3 regions of the Arthrobacter sp. NQ7 genome follow, and region 1 is predicted to be linked to each of the others. Evidence: riboswitches for the same ligand, from Rfam matches in the RefSeq annotation. Region 1 holds a riboswitch; each other region holds the start of a gene.

Region 1 (7,546 bases):
CTTGCCCAGGAAGTGGTCCACGCGGTGGATGTGGTCCTCGGGGACCAGCCGCGCCAGCGTCCGGTTCAGCGACCGGGCCGATTCCTCACTGGAGCCGAACGGCTTCTCCATGACCAGGCGGGTTCCATCCGGGACTTCCTCCGGCTGCAGGGTTTCACAGGCACGCTGGCTGATCCGGGGCGGAAGCGCAAAGTAGACCGCCACCGGGCCCGGCAGGCCGGCCAGCAATGCCGCGAGGGCACCCGCTGCAGTGACATCCACCTGGTGGTAAACGGAGTCCTTCTGTATCGCCTCGAGGGATTCCCTTCCGTGCGCATCGGCTGTTCCGGCGGCGGCACCAAAGGAGGACTGAACCCGTTCCCGCCACTGTTCCGGCGTCCACGGATCCGAACCGGCCCCCACCAGGCGCAGGCCGTCCGCACGGCCCGCCGCAACAAGCCGGGCAAGGCCCGGCAGGAGGAGACGGCCGGTGAGGTCGCCGGAGGCGCCAAGGATGAGCAGGGTCTTCACTGTTGTTTGGCTCGTCATTTTGCCAGCATGCCACCTACCGCGCCCGACTTGATACCCTAGATAGTCGAGTCCCGATCATCTCCTGAAAGAAGTTCACGGCGCGTGTTCAATTCACTCTCTGACCGGTTGACAGCAACCTTCAAGAATCTCCGCGGCAAGGGCCGCCTCACGGAGGCCGATGTTGATGCCACCGTCCGGGAGATCCGCCGTGCCCTCCTGGACGCGGACGTTGCCGTCCCGGTGGTCCGGGAGTTCACCGGGCGGGTCCGCGAACGTGCGCTGGGCGCCGAGGTCTCGGCTGCCCTCAACCCGAGCCAGCAGATCGTCAAGATCGTCAACGAGGAACTCGTGGAGATCCTGGGCGGGGAGACCCGCCGGATCCGGCTGGCAAAGAACGGTCCCACGGTCATCATGCTCGCCGGCCTCCAGGGCGCCGGTAAAACCACCCTTGCCGGCAAGCTCTCGAAATGGCTGAAGGCCCAGGGCCACAGCCCCATGCTCGTGGCCTGCGACCTCCAGCGCCCCAACGCTGTCACGCAGCTCCAGGTGGTGGGCCAGCGCGCCAACGTGCCGGTCTTCGCCCCGCACCCCGGAGCCACCTCCACGGAGCTGGACCAGCCCGCCGGTGACCCGGTCGCCGTCGCCCGTGCCGGCGTCGAGGAAGCCCGCCAGAAGCTGCACGACGTCGTCATCGTCGACACCGCCGGACGCCTCGGCGTCGACGCCGACATGATGGAGCAGGCCCGCCAGATCCGCCGTGCCATCGTGCCCAACGAAGTCCTGTTCGTGATCGACTCCATGATCGGCCAGGACGCCGTCAACACGGCGCTCGCCTTCGATGAAGGCGTCAACTTCACCGGCATCGTGCTGTCCAAGCTCGACGGCGACGCCCGCGGCGGTGCCGCGCTCTCCGTCGCGTCGGTCACCGGCAAGCCCGTCATGTTTGCCTCCACCGGCGAAGGCCTGGACGACTTCGAGCTGTTCCACCCGGACCGGATGGCCTCGCGCATCCTGGACATGGGCGACATCCTCACCCTCATCGAACAGGCCGAAAAGGCCTGGGACAAAGACGAAGCCGCCCGGATGGCGAAGAAGTTCGCCGACCAGGAAGACTTCACCCTCGAAGACTTCCTGGCCCAGATGCAGCAGATCCGCAACATGGGCTCCATGAAGAAGATGCTCATGATGATGCCGGGCGCACAGAACATCCGGCAGCAGCTGGAGCAGTTCGACGAGCGTGAAATCGACCGCGTGGAAGCCATTGTCCGGTCCATGACGCCGCACGAGCGGCTTGCGCCGAAGATTATCAACGGTTCACGGCGCGCCCGCATCGCCCGCGGTTCCGGCGTCCACGTCTCCGAGGTCAACGGCCTCCTGGAACGCTTCGCCCAGGCCCAGAAGATGATGAAGAAAATGGCCCAGGGCGGCATGCCGGGAATGCCCGGGATGCCGGGGATGCCCGGTGCCGGCGGAGGGGCGCGGAAAAACGCCAAGAACGCCCCCAAGAAGAAGGCCAAGTCGGGCAACCCGGCCAAGGCTGCGCAGGAACGCAAGGAGATGGAGGCCCGCCGCGCCAATGCAGCCAAGGCCCTGCCCACCGGTGCAGCCTTCGGCCAGCAGGGCGGCGACTTCGATCCGTCACAGCTGAACCTTCCCAAGGGCTTCGACAAGTTCCTGGGCAAGTAACAACCCAACTGGGCAGCGCCAGGTGTCGTTTTGAGGGGTCAAAACGACACCTGGCGCTGCTTACTTGGGATGTCGGTACCGTGGAATAGGGTTGGGACATGTTCAAGCAGAGGGTAGTGTTCGTGCACGGCGCCGGAACCTTTGGTGCCGCCGCATGGCCGCGCCAGCACGGCATGACACTGACCTATGACGCCCTCTTCCTCCGCCGGCACGGTTTTGACCCCGTGGCCGAGCCCCTGGCATCGTCCTTCACGGAGGATGCCGCGATCATCCTTCGCTCCCTGGCCGATGACGGCCGTGGCGCCGCCGGCGGCCATGTGGTGGCGCACGCACAAGGCGCCATCGCGGCGATGATGGCCGCCGTGGAACGCCCGGACCTGGTGTTTTCGCTGACCCTGGTGGAGCCGGCCTGCCTCTCACTGACGGCGGAACTTCCCGCCACGGCAGCCCACATCAGCCTCATGCAGCCCCTGTTCGAGGTCCGGCACCAGCTCAGCGACGAAGACTTCCAGCGCGAGTTCGTCCGGCGGGTGTACGCCACCGACCTTCAGCAGCCCGCCACCACGGAAGAAAAGCGCTCTGCCCGCAGGCTGCGGCTCCAGGCCCCCTCGTGGGAGGCGCCGCTCCATATCGTCCCCGGCGTCCCCACCCTGGTGCTGACCGGCGGGTGGGAACCCCTCTATGAGGAAATTGCCGGCTACCTCCGGGAGACCGGCGCCCTGCACCGCGTCGCCGCGGGCGGGCACCGGCCCCATGACTCGCCGGACGGCGACCGGGCCATCCGGCAGTTCATCGGCGGGGTCAGCCGCAGCCGGCCCGCCCAGGCGTCCTAGCTGTCCGCGGGAACGCGAAGCTCCGGCAGGTAGATCTTGCCGCCGGCGGCAAGGAATTCCCGGCTCTTTTCCTGCATCCCGCTGGCTGCTCCGGCCAGCGCTGCCTGCGCCTCCGCGGATCCGAATTCGTCCCGGATGTCCTGGCTGATCCGCATCGAGCAGAACTTCGGGCCGCACATTGAACAGAAGTGCGCCGTCTTGGCAGGCTCGGCCGGGAGGGTCTCGTCATGGAAGGACTCCGCGGTGACCGGGTCCAGGGACAAGGCGAACTGGTCCCGCCAGCGGAATTCGAACCGCGCCTTGGACAGGGCGTCGTCACGTTCATGTGCCCCGGGGTGGCCCTTGGCGAGGTCCGCGGCGTGGGCCGCGATCTTGTAGGTGATCACGCCGGTTTTGACGTCGTCCTTGTTGGGCAGGCCCAGGTGCTCCTTGGGGGTGACATAGCAGAGCATGGCGGTGCCGTACCGGGCAATTTCGGTCGCACCGATGGCGGAGGTGATGTGGTCGTAGCCGGGGGCAACGTCCGTGACCAGCGGCCCAAGGGTGTAGAACGGCGCCCCCTTGCACAGCTCCTGCTGCCGCTCGACGTTCTCCCGGACCAGGTGGAACGGCACGTGGCCTGGCCCCTCCACCATGACCTGCACGTCGTACTCCCAGGCGCGCTGCGTGAGTTCCGCCAGGGTGTCCAGCTCCGCGAACTGCGCGGCGTCGTTGGCGTCGGCCGTGGAGCCGGGGCGCAGGCCGTCGCCGAGGGAGAACGCGACGTCGTATTTGGCGAAGATTTCACACAGCTCATCGAAGTGCGTGTACAGGAAGTTCTCCTGGTGGTGGGCCAGGCACCAGCCGGCCATGATGGACCCGCCGCGGGAGACGATTCCCGTCACGCGGTTGGCCGTCAGCGGAACATACCGGAGCAGCACGCCGGCGTGGATGGTCATGTAGTCCACGCCCTGTTCGCACTGTTCGATCACGGTGTCCCGGAAGATCTCCCAGGTGAGCGCATTGGCCTCGCCGTTGACTTTCTCCAGCGCCTGGTAGATCGGCACCGTTCCAATCGGCACGGGGGAGTTGCGGATGATCCATTCCCGGGTGGTGTGGATGTCGTCACCGGTGGAGAGGTCCATGACGGTGTCGGCGCCCCACTGGGTGGCCCACTGCAGCTTGTCCACCTCTTCGGCGATGGAGCTGGTCACCGCGGAGTTGCCGATGTTCGCGTTGATCTTCACCAGGAAGGCCTTGCCGATGATCATCGGCTCGGACTCGGGATGGTTGATGTTGCTGGGAATGATGGCCCGGCCCGCGGCCAATTCGCTGCGGACGAGTTCAACATCGCAGTTTTCCCGCAGCGCCACGAAGCGCATTTCCTGGGTGATGACCCCCTGCCGGGCATAGTGCATCTGCGTCACCGTCCGGCCGTCGACGGCGCGGCGGGGCACCGGCTGCGCGCCCTTCCACTCCGCGGACGCAGCGCCGCGCCGCACGGCCGAGCGGCCGTCGTCGAGCAGGTTGCGCTCCCTGCCGCTGTAGGCCTCCGTGTCCCCGCGCGCCACGATCCACTCGGCGCGGAAGGGCTGCAGGCCGCGGACCGGGTCGCTGCCGGGGCCCGCGGTCCGGTAGGTCCGGAACGGTTCGTTCGGCTGTCCGTTGGGTGATGGCTCCAGGGCGATCTCCGTCACGGGCACCCGGATTCCGGCGCCGGCATCTTCGATGAAGGCCAGCGAATGCGACGCCAGGGATTGGGTCACCCCGCGGGCGGTGGTGTCCCCGGGCTCTCCGGTGGACGGCTGGTGGGCAGGGTTCAACTGGGTGTTTTGCGTACTCAAGGGAATACTCACTTCCTTCGCCGGCATTACCCGGACAGGTTCGACGGTCGCAGGCTGCCTCAGCCCGATCTCAGCCCCTGCAGGGGCACCCGTGTGGTCAGCAACGAAGCTACCACAGGCACCCGGAAGAGCCGTGTCACAAATGCGGGTGCTAGCCTGACCGGGCACTGAAAGGAGCCGGGATGGCAGGAATCATTCACTTTCGCGGGCCCGTCCTCACCGCGCCGGACCGGGTAAGCCACGGACTCTGGGCCGTGGACGGGAGACTGACGTTCACGCAGCCGGCAGCCCCTCCCGACCGCGTCCTCGACGGCTGGGTCCTGCCCGGGTTCGTGGACGCCCACTGCCACATCGGTCTGGGTCCTGGCGGCCCGGTGGAGCCCGCTGCGGCCCGCGACCAGGCGCTCGCCGACCTCAGCGCCGGAACCCTGCTGGTGCGGGACGCCGGCTCGCCGGCGGACACCCGGTGGATGCAGGGCGGCCGGGACTTCCCGGTGCTGATCCGGGCGGGCCGGCACGTGGCCCGGACCCGCCGCTATCTGCGCGGCTTCGCAGAGGAAGTCGAGCCGGAGGGCCTCGTGGAGACGGTCCGGAAGCAGGCACACGACGGTGACGGCTGGGTCAAACTCGTGGGGGACTGGATTGACCGGAACGCCGGTGACCTGGCTCCGTCCTTTCCTGCCGCCGTCGTCCGTGACGCTGTCCGTGCAGCCCACGACGAAGGCGCCCGGGTGACCGCGCATTGTTTCGCCGAGGACACCCTGGACCAGGTGCTGGACGCAGGGATCGACTGTGTGGAGCATGCCACCGGGCTCCTGCCCCGGCACCTGCCACGGTTCGTGGAACAAGGGGTGCCGATCGTGCCCACGCTTATCAACATCGCCACCTTTCCGGACATCGCAGCGCAGGCTGATGCAAAGTTCCCCCGCTACGCGGCCCACATGCGTGCCCTGTGGGAGGGCCGCCGCGAGCGGGTGGCGCAGGCCCACGCCGCGGGCGTGCGGATCTTTGCCGGAACCGACGCGGGCAGTGTGATCCGGCACGGCAGGATTGCCGACGAGATCCTTGCGCTGCATGCCGCAGGCCTCCCGATGGCAGCCGCCCTGGACGCCGCCTGCTGGGCGGCCCGGAGGTGGCTTGGCGCGGAAGGCCTGGCGGAAGGGGCCCGCGCCGACGTGGTGGTGTGCCGGGACGATCCGCGGGCGGTGCCGGACACGATCAGGACACTCGCGCACGTGGTTTTGGGCGGACGAATCATCCGCTGAGAGCGTCGGCAGAGGACTTGGAATAAATTGAAGCTTCAAGTAATTTTAATATGTGACAGGCCGGCAACCGGGCGGCCTTCCAATCCAAGGAGCTTCAGATGACCGCAGCACCCAGCAGCCAGGATCTTCTTCCTGCCGACCTCGGCATGGGCACGGTGATGCTCAAGGTGGGCGACATGAAGGTCATGACCGACTACTACCAGCGGGCGCTGGGCCTCGAGGTGGTCGCCGAACAGGATGGCGGGCTCTACCTTGGCAGGCTGGGCCGCCCCCTGGTCCACCTGGCGCCGGCCCCTGGGCTGAACCTTCCCGGCAGGGGAGAGGCCGGCCTGTTCCACACCGCCTTGCTGTTCGAGGACCAGGCCTCCCTTGCCGCCACGATCGCCACCGCGGCCCAGTATGAGCCGCGGTCCTTCACCGGCAGCGCCGACCACCTGGTCAGTGAGGCCTTCTACTTCAGCGATCCCGAAGGCAACGGCATTGAGCTCTACTGGGACCGGCCGCGCAGCAACTGGTCCTGGAACGGGACCGACGTAGTCATGGACAGCCTCGCCCTGCCGCCCCAGCGCTACATTGAGCAGCACCTCACCGAGGCGTCGCTGGAAGGCCAGCGGCAGACATCCGCCGGGGTGGGTCACGTCCACCTGCAGGTGGGCGACGTCCAGACGGCCCGGGACTTCTATGTCGGAACCCTGGGTTTCGAAAAGACCGCCGGCTGGCACGGCCAGGCATTGTTCGTCTCCGCCGGCCGGTACCACCACCACATGGCCATGAACGTCTGGAACAGCCGCGGCGCCGGGCCGCGAAAGGACACGCTCGGGCTGGGCGAGGTGCTCATCGAAGTTCCCTCCGGGGACGACGTCGGAGCGCTGGCTGACCGGCTCAAGGTCGCCGGCGTGCCCGCCCACCACACCGGCGCGGAGCTTCGCTTCGAGGATCCGTGGCGGAACAGGCTGCGGGTGGCGGTCCGCTGACCGGCGGACCTGACCGCCCGCGTGGACCGGCAGCCCGCGTGCACCGGCAGCCCGGCAACTACTAGGCTGATCCCGTACGGCCGGACCGCAGGCAGCGGACGGCGCGCAGTTCCGCCAACGGAAGAAGGACACCCGCCATGGGCTTCACCGAGATCTTTGTCGCCACCCATGACGCCGCGCTGAAACGCGCCGGCATCCTTGATGAAGGCAGCGCTGCGGCCGCAAATGCCGGTCCCGCCGGCCAGGCCGTCCGCATCCAGGACATCAGCGACTTTGAAGTGGAGCAGCTCGGCGATCTCGCCGGAAAAGCCGTGCACGCCGGCGGCGCCGACTATGAGCTGACCTTGGTGGACGTGGCCAGCGATTCCCTCCTGGCGGTGCCGCCGGCCATGGTGCGCGCCCTCGCGGACCTGCTGACCTATGAGACCGAAGGCGACGGCAACGTCCTTGACGAT
Region 2 (7,546 bases), on a different contig from region 1:
CCCTGATGCAACACTGCACGCAGGAACATGAACTCCTCAGCAGTTGGTTACTCTTAGGGGCCGTCGGCGTGCTGCACTTTGTGCTTGATCTCCCTGCCGGCCTTGCGGGCCTGCGCCGGCCGGGCGAAGACCCCGGGGGAGTAGGCCATGTAATAGTCCACCGGCTGTAAAGCCCTCCATTGCCAGCCGCCAGGGGCCTGGAGGATTTCGAATATTGCACTGGCAGCGGCCGCCTTGAATGCGGCAGCCTCCCGTTCCGCGAAGGCGAGTGAGACGTAATAGCGGCCCGGCCATGCCAGTACTTCGCCGTTTTCGTGGAGCCACCAGGACGGCCCCTGGCCTCGGTCAGCAACTTCGAACTTCACGGCAGATCCCTTTTCTCGGTCCGATGGGCTGCCACACGGTTCATGGCCCCCAGCGTGTTGAAGCGCCCGGGATCAGGATCGGAGATGAAGCGCAATATCGGGCTGGAATGCGGTAAAGAATGGCTCAAGAATCGGACGTGCGCCCACTTCAGTCGAGCTTCCCAGGGCATGGTCTTCAATCATGGGTTTCGGGTCCTCTGGAGTGTTCATCGCTAGGGCGGACGGTGGCTTGGGCCCTTGCCACGGCATCAAGGGTGTGCACGCGCTGTTTATGGGATGCGAAAGAGTGGCCGCCAGATCCGGCGGTGAGGTGGAAGTCCAGGGAAGCTGCGTGGTAGGAAGGTCACGAGCGGGGCGCGGGAGACTGGAATCTGGTCGATGAGAGTAGACATGATGTCCCGGCTTTCCCTGGCTACCGGTTCGGCTGAATCTTGGACTGAACGGGCTGACGGGCAGCATTGGTAGCAAAGCTCCCGGCCTCCCGGATCTGGTGTTCGTTGGTTTCCAGGCTACTTTTGCCATCATTACCGTTGCTTTGATCAGTGGCGCTGTGGCCGAACGCGTCAGGTTCGGTCCTTGGCTTCTTTTTGCCGGGCTGTGGGTGGCCTTGGTCTACGCCCGGATCGCGCACTGGGTCTGGGGTGGCGGCATCTTCGGTGCTACCGGCGTCGTGGGAAGTAAGATTTCCGCTCTGGACTTCGCCGGCGGAACCGTGGTCCACATGAACGTCGGCATCGCCGGCCTGATGCTGGCCGTGGTCCTTGGAAAGCGGCTCGGATTTATGAAGGATCCGAACATCCGCCCGCACAACCTTCCATTTGTGATGCTCGGTGCCGGCCTGTTGTGGTTCGGCTGGTTCGGGTTCAATGCCGGCTCGGAATTTGCCGCCGATGCCTCCGCGGGGCTGGCCTGGACCAACACACTGCTGGCCACAAGTGCCGCGCTCCTGGGCTGGTTGCTTATCGAGCGCATCCGTGACGGTCACGCGACCTCGCTGGGGGCAGCCTCCGGCGCGGTGGCCGGACTGGTCGCCGTGACACCGGCCTGTGGATTCGTGGACCCTGCGGGCGCGATCGTAATCGCAGTGGTCGCCGGAGCGGTCTGCGCCCTGGCGGTAGGCCTAAAGTTCAAGATCGGCCTTGACGATTCCCTTGATGTGGTGGCCGTGCACTTTGTCGGCGGCCTGTGGGGGACGCTGTCGCTGGGATTCTTTGCGCTGCCCTCGTCCACCAAGACCCAAGGCGGGCTGTTCTACGGCGGAGGCCTCACCTAGTTCTGGCCACAGCTGCTCACGGCCCTTGTCATCACGGTGTGGAGCTGCGTGATGACCACACTGATCGGGTTTGCCATCCACAGGAGCATCGGTATGCGGGTCTCGGAGACCGATGAACTCAACGGCATCGACGTCACCGAGCACGCCGAGACCGCATACGAGCTATTGATGGTAGGCGGCAGCTTCAACCCAGCAGAGCCACACCCGGCCGCCGTCGCTGCCGAAGAGGCGCCCTCGCTCATTGAGGGAAGCATGCCCGGGCGCGGCAAGATCCGCATGTAAAACCCGTGACAGTGATCGTCCGTCTGAAAGAATTGAAAACGTCCGCCCCGCTCGGGGGATAATTCCGGGTCGTTAGCACCCCTGTCAGCCCCCGGGCGAGCAGCTACTCTCAGCAAGCGGCATTCGGAGGTCTGCCGCGGAGGCTCAGTACGCAAATAGACGCGCACCGATCATCCCTTGGGCAGCCACGTATGTGCCATGCTGGCCGCGTCTAGGTGACCACCGGCGACTCCGGACTCTCTGAGCCCGCAGCCGCGCAGTATACCGGGCGCGGATGATCTCCAGTGCGTCCACGTCCAGTAACCTGCGGGTTCCCGGTGCGTGTCTTTAGGTTCCAGGACAAGCCCGTTCCCGGGTACATCCCGGTCGCCCTGCCACGGTGATAGAGCCTGCCGGTGTGTCAGGGGTCCACTTCGTCCTCCTATGAGATGCTCGGTGGAGCCTGCCAGGTGTTGTGGTTCTTAGTGTGACGGCTGGTTTTGGCGCGGGCCAAGGCGCGACGGGTTGGGATCTGGGTAAACGTGGAGGAGGGGATCTTTGCCGTGGCGAGGGTGAGGCTTTCCTGGGCGAGGGCTGTTTCGATGATCTTCAGGGTTCCTTCTCCGAGGCCGATGATCCCGGTCAAGAGGTCTTCCCTTGACCGGGCGATCAGTTGTCCCACGGAATTAACTCCGCCGCGCAGTAGGGCATTCATCGCCCGCGGTGGCAGCGCCAGTTCGGTGATTGGACGAGCGCGGTTCAGTTCGCGTTCCCGGAGCATCCGGGCAGTCGGGCGCCTGTGGATTGTCTTGACAGACGGGTCCGGCAGCAAGGCCCGGGATACTGCCGGGGCGTCCAGATGTGTTGATCTGGCGTCGGGGCGCCCGGATATGTCGTGAGGGTCTGGTGTCATGGTGCTTCTCCGGGCGGTCGCTCGCGTCAGCGGTTGCGGGACGTTCGTATGCACTGCGGGCTGGGGGTTATTCGCCGATGCGCCATGGACCGGGTACTGGGAGTGGGTTTGGGCTGATCTTCTGGGGTGTCGGCGACTTCGGACACCATGGCCTTGAAGGGGCTCCGCCCGGTAGCAATCGCCGGTGAAGAATTCGGGCCGGAAGACGGTCAGACCCTGGGGGCGGCCCCTTTTGGGTGTGTTCCGGTGGCCTACTTCGGGGCAGGGTTTACGACTGGGGGTGGTGCCCGGGCCTGCGGCTTGGGCGGCAGGCCCGGGGGGTTTAGGGGTTGAGGCGGGCGGGTTCGGGGAGGTAGACCTTGCCACCGGATTCGCGGAATTCTGCGCTCTTGGCGTTCATGCCGGCGATTACTTCCTGCTCGGATACTCCACCGAACTGGTCCCGGATGTCCTGGCTGATCCGCATGGAGCAGAACTTCGGCCCGCACATGGAGCAGAAGTGCGCCGTCTTCGCCGGTTCAGCGGGAAGGGTTTCGTCGTGGAACTCCTCCGCCGTGACCGGGTCCAGGGACAGTGCGAACTGGTCGCGCCAGCGGAATTCGAACCGGGCCTTAGAGAGGGCGTCGTCGCGTTCGTGCGCACCGGGGTGGCCTTTGGCGAGATCCGCGGCGTGGGCCGCGATCTTGTAGGTAATCACTCCGGTTTTCACGTCGTCCTTGTTCGGCAACCCGAGGTGTTCCTTGGGCGTGACGTAGCACAGCATGGCGGTGCCGTACCGGGCGATCTCCGTCGCTCCGATGGCCGAGGTGATGTGGTCATACCCGGGTGCAATGTCGGTCACCAGCGGGCCGAGGGTGTAGAAGGGCGCACCCTCGCAGAGTTCCTGCTGGCGTTCGACGTTTTCACGGACCAGGTGGAACGGGATGTGACCGGGTCCTTCGACCATGACCTGCACATCGTACGTCCAGGCCCGCTTTGTCAGTTCTGCGAGGGTGTCCAGCTCGGCGAACTGGGCCGCGTCATTGGCATCCGCCGTGGAACCCGGGCGCAGGCCGTCACCCAGGGAGAACGCGACGTCGTATTTGGCGAAGATCTCGCAGAGCTCGTCGAAGTGGGTGTAAAGGAAGTTCTCCTGGTGGTGGGCCAGGCACCAGCCGGCCATGATGGACCCGCCACGGGACACGATCCCGGTCACCCGGTTTGCGGTCAGGGGTACGTAGCGCAGGAGGACGCCGGCGTGGACGGTCATGTAGTCCACGCCCTGCTCGCACTGTTCGATCACGGTGTCCCGGTAGATCTCCCACGTCAACTCGTTGGCCTGCCCGTTAACCTTTTCCAGTGCCTGGTAGATCGGCACCGTGCCAATCGGGACGGGGGAGTTGCGGATGATCCACTCCCGCGTGGTGTGGATGTCATCCCCGGTGGAGAGGTCCATCACCGTGTCGGCGCCCCACTGGGCCGCCCACTGCAGCTTGTCCACCTCCTCGGCAATGGAGCTCGTCACCGCGGAATTGCCGATGTTCGCGTTGATCTTCACCAGGAAGGCCTTGCCGATGATCATCGGCTCGGACTCGGGGTGGTTGATGTTGTTCGGAATGATCGCCCGGCCGGCGGCCACCTCGCTCCTGACCAGTTCGACGTCGCAGTTTTCCCGGACCGCCACGAACCGCATCTCCGGGGTGATGATGCCCCGTTTGGCGTAGTGCATCTGGGTGACCGTCCTGCCCTCAAGAGCGCGGCGGGGCACGGGCTGTGCGCCCTTCCACTCCGCCGATGCAGCACCCCGGCGCACGGCGGACTTCCCGTCGTCGAGGAGGTTGCGTTCCCGGCCGCCGTAAGGCTCGGTATCGGCCCGGGCCTGGATCCATTCGGACCGGAATGGCTCCAGGCCGATCACCGGATCACTGCCAGGCCCCGCTGTCCGGTAGACCGTGAAGGGAGGATTCTTCACCCCGTTCGGCGAATCCTCCAACGCGATCTCCGTGACAGGGACGCTAATGCCGTGTTCTGTGTCGTGGGCATACGCGAGCGAATGCGAATTCATGGCGTTCATCAGTGTTTTCCTACTTCCTTCGCCGGCATGACCCGGACAGGTTCAACGGTCACGGACTGCCTCAGCCCGATCTCAGCCCCTGCATCAGGGCACCCGTGTGGATGTGACCAACCTTACAGAAGACTCGTCCACGCGAAAAGCAGTTCCGACCACGATCGTTGCAGCGTACACCGGGGACTGGCAGGTTGCCGCGGGTCAGGGCGCCAGGTCCTTCTCGATCATCCAGCAAGGTTTCACTAAGCCCGGTCCAGGGGCGTCGTGTGCAGGCACCCGCTGCCGCTTGCGTTGGCAGTGGGCCAGGAATTACGTGGTCGAAACCCATCCGCAACAGCGCCGGGGGAGTCTTAAGGCGTGGCCTGAGCTGACAGGGCTTTCCGCGGGAGTGGGACTGGGGTGCTGCGTACCGCCAGGGGAGGGAGGTCGGGGTTGCCGTTTGTGGTGAAGGTTCTGGTGTTGACTGTGGCGACGAGCCTGCTGGGCATCTGGGTGGCGGAGCCTTCGGTGCGGCGGTTGCTGCGGGGGTGGCTGCATGCGCCGGCGCTGCGCCAGCGCCGTCGCCTGATGGAGGCACCGGCTCTCTGGCGGGCCCGGACCTATCTTGCAGATGAATCCGGCGCCCTGGAGCGGGTGACCAGGTCCCTGGCGCACCGGGGCATCAATATCCACAGTATCCACGTGCACCGCCTTCAGGGCGGGGTCCTGGACGAATTCGTGCTCTCCGCCCCGGACGGCCTTACCGAACAACGGCTCCTGGCCGCCCTGCAGGACGGCGGGGGCCGGCACGCCAGGGTGTGGCCCACCACCGCCCTGGCCCTCGCTGACGGTCAAACGAGGGCGCTGACGCTGGCTTCCCGCGTCGCGGCAAACACGGACGAACTTCCCCTCACTGTCGCCGAGCTCCTGGGCGCGACGGTCCTTCCCGGCGCCCCGCGGCCGGCGGGGCCGGTGTACTTTCCCGGTGCGGTCTCTTCCGGTGCTCCGGGCGCGGTGTTGAAAATTCCGTCGTCCTGGGGTCCGCTCTACTTTTGCCGGGCTGAGGAGCCGTTCACCCCGGCAGTGTCGGCCCGGGCGCACCGGCTCGCGGAATTGGCCGAAGTCGTCGAACTCACCGCGTTGGCCACGGACCGCGGCGCGGCCGGGGTGGGCATCTCAGAACGCGGTCGGGTTCGGGGACGACTGAGGGGCACTCTCACAGGGTTTCTATTTTCAGTGTTAGGGAGGGGCCGTGATGAGGGTAGGACTTATCAGGGCGTTGACGACGTCCGACCGGCGCATGCTTTACGCGCACGGGGACCTGTTGGCCAGAAGTTTCGGGTTTGACGTTCTCACCCGTTGCATCCCGGACCAGCCGTTCGGAGTTTACGATGATGCCTCGTTTCGGGCCGCGGTCCCGAAGGTGGCAACCCTGGCCGTGGAGATGGCCGGCGGGGTTGATGCGCTGATCATCAGTTGCTGCGCCGACCCGGGGCTGCCCGAAACACGCGCCGCGCTGGATATCCCTGTCATCGGCGCCGGATCCGCCGCGGCCGCGGCTGCCCTGGCGTTCGGCGGCCGGGCGGGGGTGCTGGGTCTCACCCACCAGGCACCGGGGCCGATCGCCGAAGCCTTGGGGGACAGGATGCTCCTCATAGATGGGCCCGACAGTTCCGGGACCCCCGAAGGCTTCCTCACGCCCACCGGGATCTTCGATGCCCTGGCCCAGGCGCACATGCTCGTTGACGCCGGCGCCGAGGTCATCGTCCAGGGCAGCACCGGGCTCTCGAGCATCGGGATGACCCGGGTCCTCCGGGACCGGCTTGGGGTGCCGGTCATCGACCCGGTCACGGCCGCCGGATCCGTCCTCCTTTCCGGAGCCGCCCCCCGAACAGTGCAAATGGTCTGAAAACACGACTCCGCGCAGGGAATGCTCCCTCGCAATGAATCCGCCTACTTTAGGCCCACACCACCCGGTGGCCTCTAAAACCTAGCTTCCGGCGACGGTTCTTCCCCTATACAGGAAAATGACGTCAAGGAAACCGGGCGGCAACATCGGAGGAGCATCCTGATCTTAAGGGTCAACGTGCACAGAGAAGGGAGCCGACGATGGCTGAAGCTAAGGAAGCAACCATCCGCACGTGCGAGGAACTTACGCACGGGGACGAAATTGAGGCCTGGCATGAGGGCAGGCTCTTACACAGAGGAACGGTGAGCCAGACCTTGCCCACCATGGGAATGTTCTGGATCGTGTGCTCCAGAACCGGGACGCGCAAACTCGTGGATCTGGAAGCATCAGATATCATCCGGATGTCCGCTCCCACAAACCTGGGGTTAGTGAGACCGGAAAGGACACCGGCCTGATGTCGCCCGAACCCGCCGCCGGTCTGCACAGGGTAAGTACCGACTCGAAAACCGGGCATCCCTTCGACGACCCCCAGGGGTGATTGCCGCAGCTGGGCTGGTAGCCCGTCGGGACGCAACTCGCCCATCCCCTCATGCGCGCGGTTGCTGGCCTGTCAGGGGGTGTGGCCGGATCTACTGCGCAGGGGAACCGGCATGAATGCCATCTGGGGCGGATGGGCTGGCTTCCTCCGTGCGTCGAAATGACCCACACTTATGCACAAGGGATTCCTCTCTACCTCGGCGGAAGGCAGGTTCAGATGGCGGCCTCTTTGATCTCACTGGCAGCACTTATTGGACCACAG
Region 3 (7,546 bases), 330 kb from region 1:
GCACGGGCAAACCCAACCTGCTCGGGGAAAACCTCACCGCTCCCGAGATGCTGGCACGGATCGAGGCACTCGGCACGGGAGCCGCCGTCGTCCGTCCTTAACCGGGCACCCCGGTGCGGCTCAGTTGGGCTGGAACGACGTCAAGGTGGCGTGCGCACCGAGCCGTTTTGCCATGATGTCGATGGCCGGCTGGTTCTGGTCCACGCACACGAATTTCCGGCCCAGCTTGGCGGCCACCGCGCCGAGTGTGCCGGAGCCGGCAAAGAAGTCCAGGCACCAGTCCCCGGGCCGGCTCGAGGCGGCCACCACCCGCCGGACCAGTCCCTCGGGCTTCTGGGTGGGGTACCCCGTCTTTTCCTTGCCGGTGGGCGAAACGATGGTGTGCCACCAGACGTCGGTGGGCAGCTTTCCCAGTTCCCGCTTGGCAGGCGTCACCAGCCCGGGCGCCATATACGGCTCCCGGTCCACTTCGGCACTGTCGAAGTGGTACTTCGCGGGGTTCTTCACGTACACCAAAATGTTGTCGTGCTTGGTGGGCCAGCGGTTTTTCGCCCGGGCGCCGTAGTCATAGGCCCAGATGATCTCGTTCAGGAAGCATTCCCGGCCAAAGATGGCATCCAGCATGACCTTGGCGTAGTGCACCTCACGGTAGTCCAGGTGCAGGTAGAGCGTCCCGTCATCGGCCAGCAGCCGCCACGCCTCCACCAGCCGGGGTTCCAGGAATGACCAATAGTCGCTGAACGCATCATCGTAGCGGTGCAGGGCGCCCTTGATGGTGTCGTAGGAGCGGCCCTTGAAGCCCACGCGGTCCCCGCTGCCATCGGCGTTGACCACCATCCGGGTTTCCTGGCGCTGCTGCGGCCTGCCCGTGTTGAAGGGCGGGTCCACGTAGATCAGTGTGAAGGCGCCGTCCGGCAGCGTGGGGAGGTACTCGGCGTTGTCCGCGTGCACCACCAGGCTGCCGCCGTCCGGCGCCCAAACAGTGTCAGTCATCTCCGGCAGTTAGCCCTCGGAGGTGCCAGGCTGCGTGCCCGTGTCGGCACCTGCCACCACTTCGCCGTTGCGGCGGCGGGTGCGGGTCCGGGTCCGGCGGGCGCGTGAGGGCTGCTCGCCCTCGGTTGCGGGAGCGGCGGCCTCGCCGGCAGGCGCGGCGGAGTCAGGCGTACGACGGCGGCGCTCACCGGTGCGCTTCGTGTCGCCGGCGCTGCGGCCGCTTTCGCGGTTTCCGCTGCGTCCTTCGCGTCCACGGCCGTCCCTGTCCCGGGACCGGCCGCCGTCGCGGCTGCCGCCACGGCTGTTCTTCTTGCCGGTCTCGCCAAGGTCCTCAAGCACTTCGGCGTCGACACCGGCCAGGGTCCGCTTGTCGCGGGGCAGGCGGCCCTTGGTGCCCTCTGGGATGTCGAGGTCCGTGAAGAGGTGCGGCGAGGAGGAGTAGGTTTCAACGGGCTCCGGCACGTTGAGGCCCAGGGCCTTGTTGATCAGGGCCCAGCGGGGAACATCGTCCCAGTCCACGAACGTGACGGCGGTGCCCTTGTTGCCCGCACGGCCCGTACGGCCCACGCGGTGCAGGTAGATCTTCTCGTCTTCCACGCACTGGTAGTTGATCACGTGGGTGACGTCCTCAACGTCGATGCCGCGGGCGGCGACGTCCGTGGCCACCAGGACGTCCACCTTGTTGTTTCGGAAGGCCCGCAGCGCCTGCTCACGGGCGCCCTGGCCCAGGTCGCCGTGGATGGCGGCGGCCGCGAAGCCGCGGTCAACGAGTTCTTCGGCCACCTTGGCGGCGGTGCGCTTGGTCTTGGTGAAGATGATGGTCCGGCCGCGGCCGCGGGCCTGCAGGATGCGGGCCACCACTTCGGTCTTGTCCATGCTGTGCGCGCGGTAGATCAGCTGGCGGATATCGCGCTTGGTCAGGCCCTCGTCCTCGGGATCCGCGGCGCGGATGTGGGTGGGCTGGGTCATGTAGCGGCGGGCCATGGCGATGACCGGCCCGGGCATGGTGGCGGAGAAGAGGAGCGTCTGGCGCACGGCGGGAGTCGCCGCAATGAGGGTCTCCACGTCCGGCAGGAAGCCCAGGTCCAGCATCTCGTCGGCCTCGTCCAGCACCACGATCTTGACGTTCTTCAGGCTCAGGTGCTTCTGCTTGTACAGGTCGATCAGGCGCCCGGGGGTGCCCACCACTACTTCGACGCCCTGCTTGAGGGCTTCGACCTGCGGCTCGTAGGCGCGGCCGCCGTAGATGGTGGCGATCCTGGCGTTGCGCTTCCGTGATGCCGTCACCAGGTCGCCGGCCACCTGCACCGCCAGTTCGCGGGTGGGAACGATGACCAGGGCCTGCGGGGCTCCCGGGACGGCGAGTTTGGCGTAGCCGGGATCGTCCTGTCCGATGACGCGCTGCAGGGCGGGAATGCCGAAGCCCAGGGTCTTGCCGGTGCCGGTCTTGGCCTGGCCGATGATGTCGTGGCCGCTCAGCGCCACCGGCAGGGTCATGGCCTGGATGGGGAAGGGGTGGGTGATCCCGGCGTCAGCCAGGGACTCGACGATGTCCTGGCGGACGTTGAAGTCCGCGAAGGACTTTTCCGCGATCTCATGCGGCTTTTCGTCGGAGATGATGGTTTCTTCCGGCTCAATGGTCTCCGTGCCGGACGCGTCGCTCAGAAGCTGGTGGGTATGCAATTCACTCACAGGGGAGTTTCCTTATTCATTTAGGCAATGGCGCCGCCTGCTCAACGGGGCGGCCAGGCTGGCCGTTCCGGAGCACGCTCAGGCGCACAAGCAATTCCAGTGGAAGCCGATCGCGGGCTATCTAATGCTGGCACTGGTGACCAGCGGGCAAATCTCAAGATCGCGTAGGGGCGGGCTTGTTGGTTTCAAATTGAGGAAATCAACGACCGGGCATCCAGTTTCTACCCTCCCAGTCTAGCCGCACGGGCGCGGAAACTGTTTTCGCCCCGCCCGCTGCACCCGCTGGAGCCTCAGGAAACCAGCTCGAAATGGATCTGGCGGGTGGTGATGTCCGACGAAACCAGCCGCACGCGGACCTTGGTGCCGGATTCCAGTTCGCCGGCGCAGCGCGCGGTCACTGCGGGTTCGGCAATCTGGATGATGCCGGAGCTTCCGTTGCCGTTCCCGTTCCTGCCGTTGCTGCCCTTCCCGTTGCCAGTCCCGTTCCCGTTCCCGGAACCATTTCCGTTGCCGTTGCCGTTCTGGGGTTTGGAGCCGGAAATGACGATTGCATCGAACTCCTGCCCAATGTGGTTCAGCAGCAGTGCCGCCTCCACGGTGTCCAGGGCGAGGCGCTCCATGCGGGAGGCCAGCTGGTCCGAACCGGCCATGATGCCCGGCAGCAGCGGAAGGGCTTCGCGCGCCCAGCCGGGAACATCCCCGCCGTTGCTCAGGGCCTCGCAGATGACCAGCACGAAGCGGTCCACCAGCCGGCGGAGCGGGGCAGTGGTGTGGGCGTAGGCAGCACCGATGGCGGATTGGATGCCGTCCTCGGGTACGTTGCCGTCGAAGGCGGTGTAGGATGCGCCGCGGAACAGCATGCCGGCCGAATGCATGATAGCCAGCTGACGGGGATCGGTGGGATCCAGGGACCGCAGGTACTCGCCGTAGCTGACCTGGCCGTCCCAGGGCTTGCCCAGCGCCTCGGTCTGGAGCCGGAAGTGCTTCAGGCTCCGCTCGTCCGGAGCCGGCATGGTGCGCAGGATGCCCACCTTGCCCTCCAGCATCAGCTGCGCGGCAGCCATTCCCGTCATCAGCGAAATCTGCGCGTTCCAGTCCTCCACCGGAAGCTGCGGTACGGCATCAATGCGGTAGCCGCCGTCGGGCAGCTGGACGATCTCCTGCTCAGGCATGTTGAGGCTGGCCCCTTCACGCGCCCGTTCCAGCGCCACCCGTTTGAGGCCCACTTCGCGCAGCAGTGTCAGCACAGGGGAGGCGGTCCCGGCGTCGAGGTCCGCCTGGGCGCCCTTGTAGCTGAGCTTGTCGCGGCTGCGGATCCTGGCGCGCCGGACACCTACGGACAGCACGGCTGCGTCGCCGTCGAGCGTGAAGTCCCAGACGAAGGCCGAACAGTCCTGCCCTGGCAACAGGCTTCCGGCCCCCTCGCTGATGACTTCCGGGTGCAGCGGAATCCGGCCGTCCGGCGCGTAGAACGTCTGACCCCGACGCCGCGTTTCCGCGTCCAGGGGGCCGCCCGGCACCACGAATGCCGGGACGTCGGCAATCGCGTACAACACGCGGTAGCCCGTCCCGTCCGGCTCGATGAACACCGCCTGATCCAGGTCAGTGGATGAGGCGGGATCGATGGTGATGAATTCGACGGCGGTCAGGTCGTAGGACGGCAGCTCCAGCGCCGCCACGGCAGCGCGGGCGTCCGCAACGGCATCGGCCGGATACGGACCCGGAAGTTCCAGCTCCGTGCGCAGCTGGCCCAACGCCTCTTCCAGGGCGTTCCTGTGGTCATGAACGTTGGGGGCCAGCCGATGGTGTGACACAAAAATCAGCCTAGCTCCAAGTCCACGGATATGGCATCAGGAGGCGGCGGCGTCCAGCGCGTCGAGGAGGGATGCCGCAGCGGCTGCGGGATCGGCGGCAGCGGTGATGGCCCGGACCACAACGATCCTGCGTGCACCTGCCTCTGCCACCTGCCGGACGTTGCCGTGGTCGATCCCGCCGATGGCGAACCACGGCACCGGCTCCCCGGCCTGCCGGGAGGCTTCGGCGGCATACTCCACCAGTCCGGTCCCGACGGCGGACCTGCCGGGTTTGGTGGGCGTGGCCCAGACCGGCCCCACGCAGAAGTAGTCCAGGCCTGCCGGGCCGGCGGTGGCGGCAAGGGCAGCGTCCACCTGCTGCGTGGTGTGGCTGGAAAGCCCAATGGCTGCGTTGCCGTTGACCAGCGTGCGCGCCGCCGCCAGGGGCAGGTCCTTCTGGCCGATGTGGAATACCGGCGCCCCGGACAGCACCGCGATGTCCGCCCGGTCGTTGACTGCCCACAGCTTGCCGTGCCTGACTGCCGTCTCCTTCAGGACAGCCAGCAGGTCCAGCTCCTCGGCAGCCTCGATGGCCTTGTCCCGCAGCTGGATGATGTCCACGCCGCCCGCGAACGCTGCGTCCACGAACCCGGCGAAGTCGCCGCGGTCCCGGCGGGCATCGGTGCAGAGGTACAGGCGGGCCGCCTTGAGCGCGTCGTTGTCCCGTGCGTTGACAACTTCGGTGGCCGGGGCATGCGGGCCGGCAGGGAAGGATGAGGTGGACACATTCATGCCTGCAAGCCTAGTTCCTCTAAACTGGGCTGGTACTGCGGGAGCCCGCGGCAGCTGTCATAAAGCGCCGGGCTGAGAGGGCGTCAGAGCCGACCGCTTGACCTGATCCGGTTAATGCCGGCGTAGGGAAGGAACCACATGCGCAACCCCGTTGACAGTCTCCCCGGGCCCGAAGGCGCCAGCGCAAACTCCACCGTCCGGGCCGACGTCGCCGTCATCGGCGGGGGAGTGGTGGGGCACGGGATCGCGTGGGAAGTGCAGCGCTCCGGGCGCTCGGTCGTCGTCATAGACGACGCCCCGGGTACCGGAGCCAGTTGGGCCGCAGCGGGCATGCTGGCGCCGGTCAGCGAACTGCACTACCAGGAGGAGGATCTCCTGGAACTCATGCTCGATTCGGCGTCCCGCTGGCCTGCCTTCGCCGCCCACGTTGCCGCTGCAACGGGCGAGGACTGCGGATACCTGACGACGCCGACGCTGGCCGTGGGTGCCGACGCCGCCGACCGGCGTGCCCTGATGGACCTGCGGACGGTCCAGCAGGCCAACGGCCTGGCGGTGGAGCCGCTGGCGGTGCGGGAGGCCCGGACGCGCGAGCCGCTCCTCAGCCCGGCCATTGCCTGCGCCATGGATACCCCGTCGGACCACCAGGTGGATCCGCGGCGGCTGGTCCTGGCACTGCGGCTGGCCCTCGGCGGCGCCCCCGAAGGGAACCCGGAGCTGTCCGCCGCCGGGGCGGAGCGGGGCTTTGCCGTGCCGGACCGGGCCGCCGGGCTGTTGTGGGAGGGCCCGAGTGTTGCCGGCGTCAGCCTGGCCGGCGGCGGCACGGTCCTGGCCAAGGAAACCGTGGTGGCCAACGGGCTGCACGCGGCGGAGCTTGGCGGCCTGCCGGACGGGCTTGAGCTGCCGTTGCGCCCCGTCCACGGGGACATCCTCCGGCTGGCCGTTCCCGGACACCTTCGGCCCCTGGTGACGTCCACGGTGCGCGGCCTGGTCCACGGCGTGCCGGTGTACATCGTTCCCCGGCAAGACAGCACCGTGGTCATCGGGGCCACCCAGCGGGAAGATGCCCTTTCCGACGCCGTCAGCGCCGGCGGCGTCTATCAGCTGCTGCGCGACGCCCAGGCGCTGGTGCCCGCCGTCGCCGAACTTGAACTGCTCGAATCGACGGCCCGCGCCCGTCCCGGCACCCCCGACAACGCCCCCCTGCTGGGCCGGGTACCGGTGGCGGTGGGCTCCGGCCAGGACGCCACCACCGCCGGCCACGTCCACGGGCTCATCATCGCCACCGGGTTCTTCCGGCACGGCGTCCTGCTCACCCCTGCCGCCGCAGCCATCTGCACCGGACTGCTGGATGGAAGGACCGATCCACGCTGGGCACCCTTCAGCCCGGACCGGTTTTCCAAGCCGGTGGCGGCCGGCACAAGCCCGCACATCAAGGAGACAGCGTGAACATCACCCTCAACGGAGAACCGCACCAGGTGGCCGATGGCGCGTCCATCACCACCCTCGTCAGCCAGGTCACCGGTCGCCCGCTTGCCCAGAGCGGCCAGGCGACGGACGGCGGCAAGCTGGGCGTCGCCGTCGCACACAACGCGCAGGTGGTCCCGCGCAGCCAATGGTTCGCCACGGCGCTCGCCGAGGGCGACGACATCGAACTCGTCACAGCAGTACAGGGAGGCTGACGCCATGACCGAAACCAACACCATCCACTCCACCGGCACCGGCACCGGCGCCGGCGCCGGCGACGCCCTGGTGATCGACGGCGTCGCCCTCGAATCCAGGCTCATCATGGGCACCGGCGGGGCGCCCAGCCTGGACGGCCTGGGCGCCGCGCTCCTGGCCTCCGGCACCGCGCTGACCACCGTGGCCATGCGCCGCTACTCCACGGCCGAGACCGGCTCACTGTTCCAGCTGCTGGTGGACCACGGAATCCGGGTGCTGCCCAACACCGCAGGTTGCTTCACCGCCAGGGACGCCGTCCTCACGGCGGAACTGGCGCGGGAGGCCCTGGAAACGGACTGGGTGAAGCTGGAAGTCATCGCCGACGAACAAACCCTCCTGCCGGACGCCGTGGAGCTCGTGGACGCTACCGAACAGCTGGTAAACCGCGGCTTCAAGGTTTTCGCCTACACGAACGACGATCCCGTGCTCGCGCTGCGGCTGGAGAACCTGGGCGCCACCGCCGTCATGCCGCTGGGAGCCCCCATCGGCACCGGGCTGGGCATCCTGAACCCGCACAACATCGAACTCATCGTCTCCCGCGCCTCCGTGCCCGTGGT

What was found. Region 1 has a riboswitch for thiamine pyrophosphate ahead of thiC (phosphomethylpyrimidine synthase ThiC). Riboswitches for the same ligand answer to the same signal wherever they lie in the genome.
Region 2: it holds a riboswitch for thiamine pyrophosphate, as region 1 does, so the genes downstream of both, thiC (phosphomethylpyrimidine synthase ThiC) here and thiC (phosphomethylpyrimidine synthase ThiC) in region 1, are expected to answer to the same signal.
Region 3: it holds a riboswitch for thiamine pyrophosphate, as region 1 does, so the genes downstream of both, thiO (glycine oxidase ThiO) here and thiC (phosphomethylpyrimidine synthase ThiC) in region 1, are expected to answer to the same signal.

Annotation. Positions count from the first base shown of each region.
Region 1 covers NZ_JARFXU020000002.1:16,423-23,968, reverse strand. Annotated here, with positions in the region: gene PUN71_RS02965 (glucose-6-phosphate dehydrogenase) at 1-528, opposite strand, end outside; gene ffh (signal recognition particle protein) at 613-2,196, shown strand; gene PUN71_RS02955 (alpha/beta hydrolase) at 2,295-3,029, shown strand; gene thiC (phosphomethylpyrimidine synthase ThiC) at 3,026-4,852, opposite strand; TPP riboswitch at 4,848-4,955, opposite strand; gene PUN71_RS02945 (amidohydrolase family protein) at 5,035-6,117, shown strand; gene PUN71_RS02940 (VOC family protein) at 6,216-7,091, shown strand; gene PUN71_RS02935 (hypothetical protein) at 7,229-7,546, shown strand, end outside.
Region 2 covers NZ_JARFXU020000004.1:288,492-296,037, reverse strand. Annotated here, with positions in the region: gene PUN71_RS07580 (hypothetical protein) at 54-365, opposite strand; partial or broken gene PUN71_RS07575 (ammonium transporter) at 790-1,920, shown strand; gene PUN71_RS07570 (DNA-directed RNA polymerase subunit alpha C-terminal domain-containing protein) at 2,342-2,680, opposite strand; gene thiC (phosphomethylpyrimidine synthase ThiC) at 3,135-4,865, opposite strand; TPP riboswitch at 4,863-4,972, opposite strand; partial or broken gene PUN71_RS07560 (amino acid-binding protein) at 5,292-5,966, shown strand; gene PUN71_RS07555 (aspartate/glutamate racemase family protein) at 6,094-6,747, shown strand; gene PUN71_RS07550 (GNAT family N-acetyltransferase) at 7,502-7,546, shown strand, end outside.
Region 3 covers NZ_JARFXU020000002.1:346,803-354,348, reverse strand. Annotated here, with positions in the region: gene PUN71_RS04415 (PHP domain-containing protein) at 1-101, shown strand, start outside; gene PUN71_RS04410 (DNA-methyltransferase) at 121-993, opposite strand; gene PUN71_RS04405 (DEAD/DEAH box helicase) at 1,003-2,685, opposite strand; gene PUN71_RS04400 (RNB domain-containing ribonuclease) at 2,976-4,499, opposite strand; gene thiE (thiamine phosphate synthase) at 4,536-5,270, opposite strand; TPP riboswitch at 5,298-5,416, shown strand; gene thiO (glycine oxidase ThiO) at 5,409-6,716, shown strand; gene thiS (sulfur carrier protein ThiS) at 6,713-6,949, shown strand; gene PUN71_RS04380 (thiazole synthase) at 6,954-7,546, shown strand, end outside.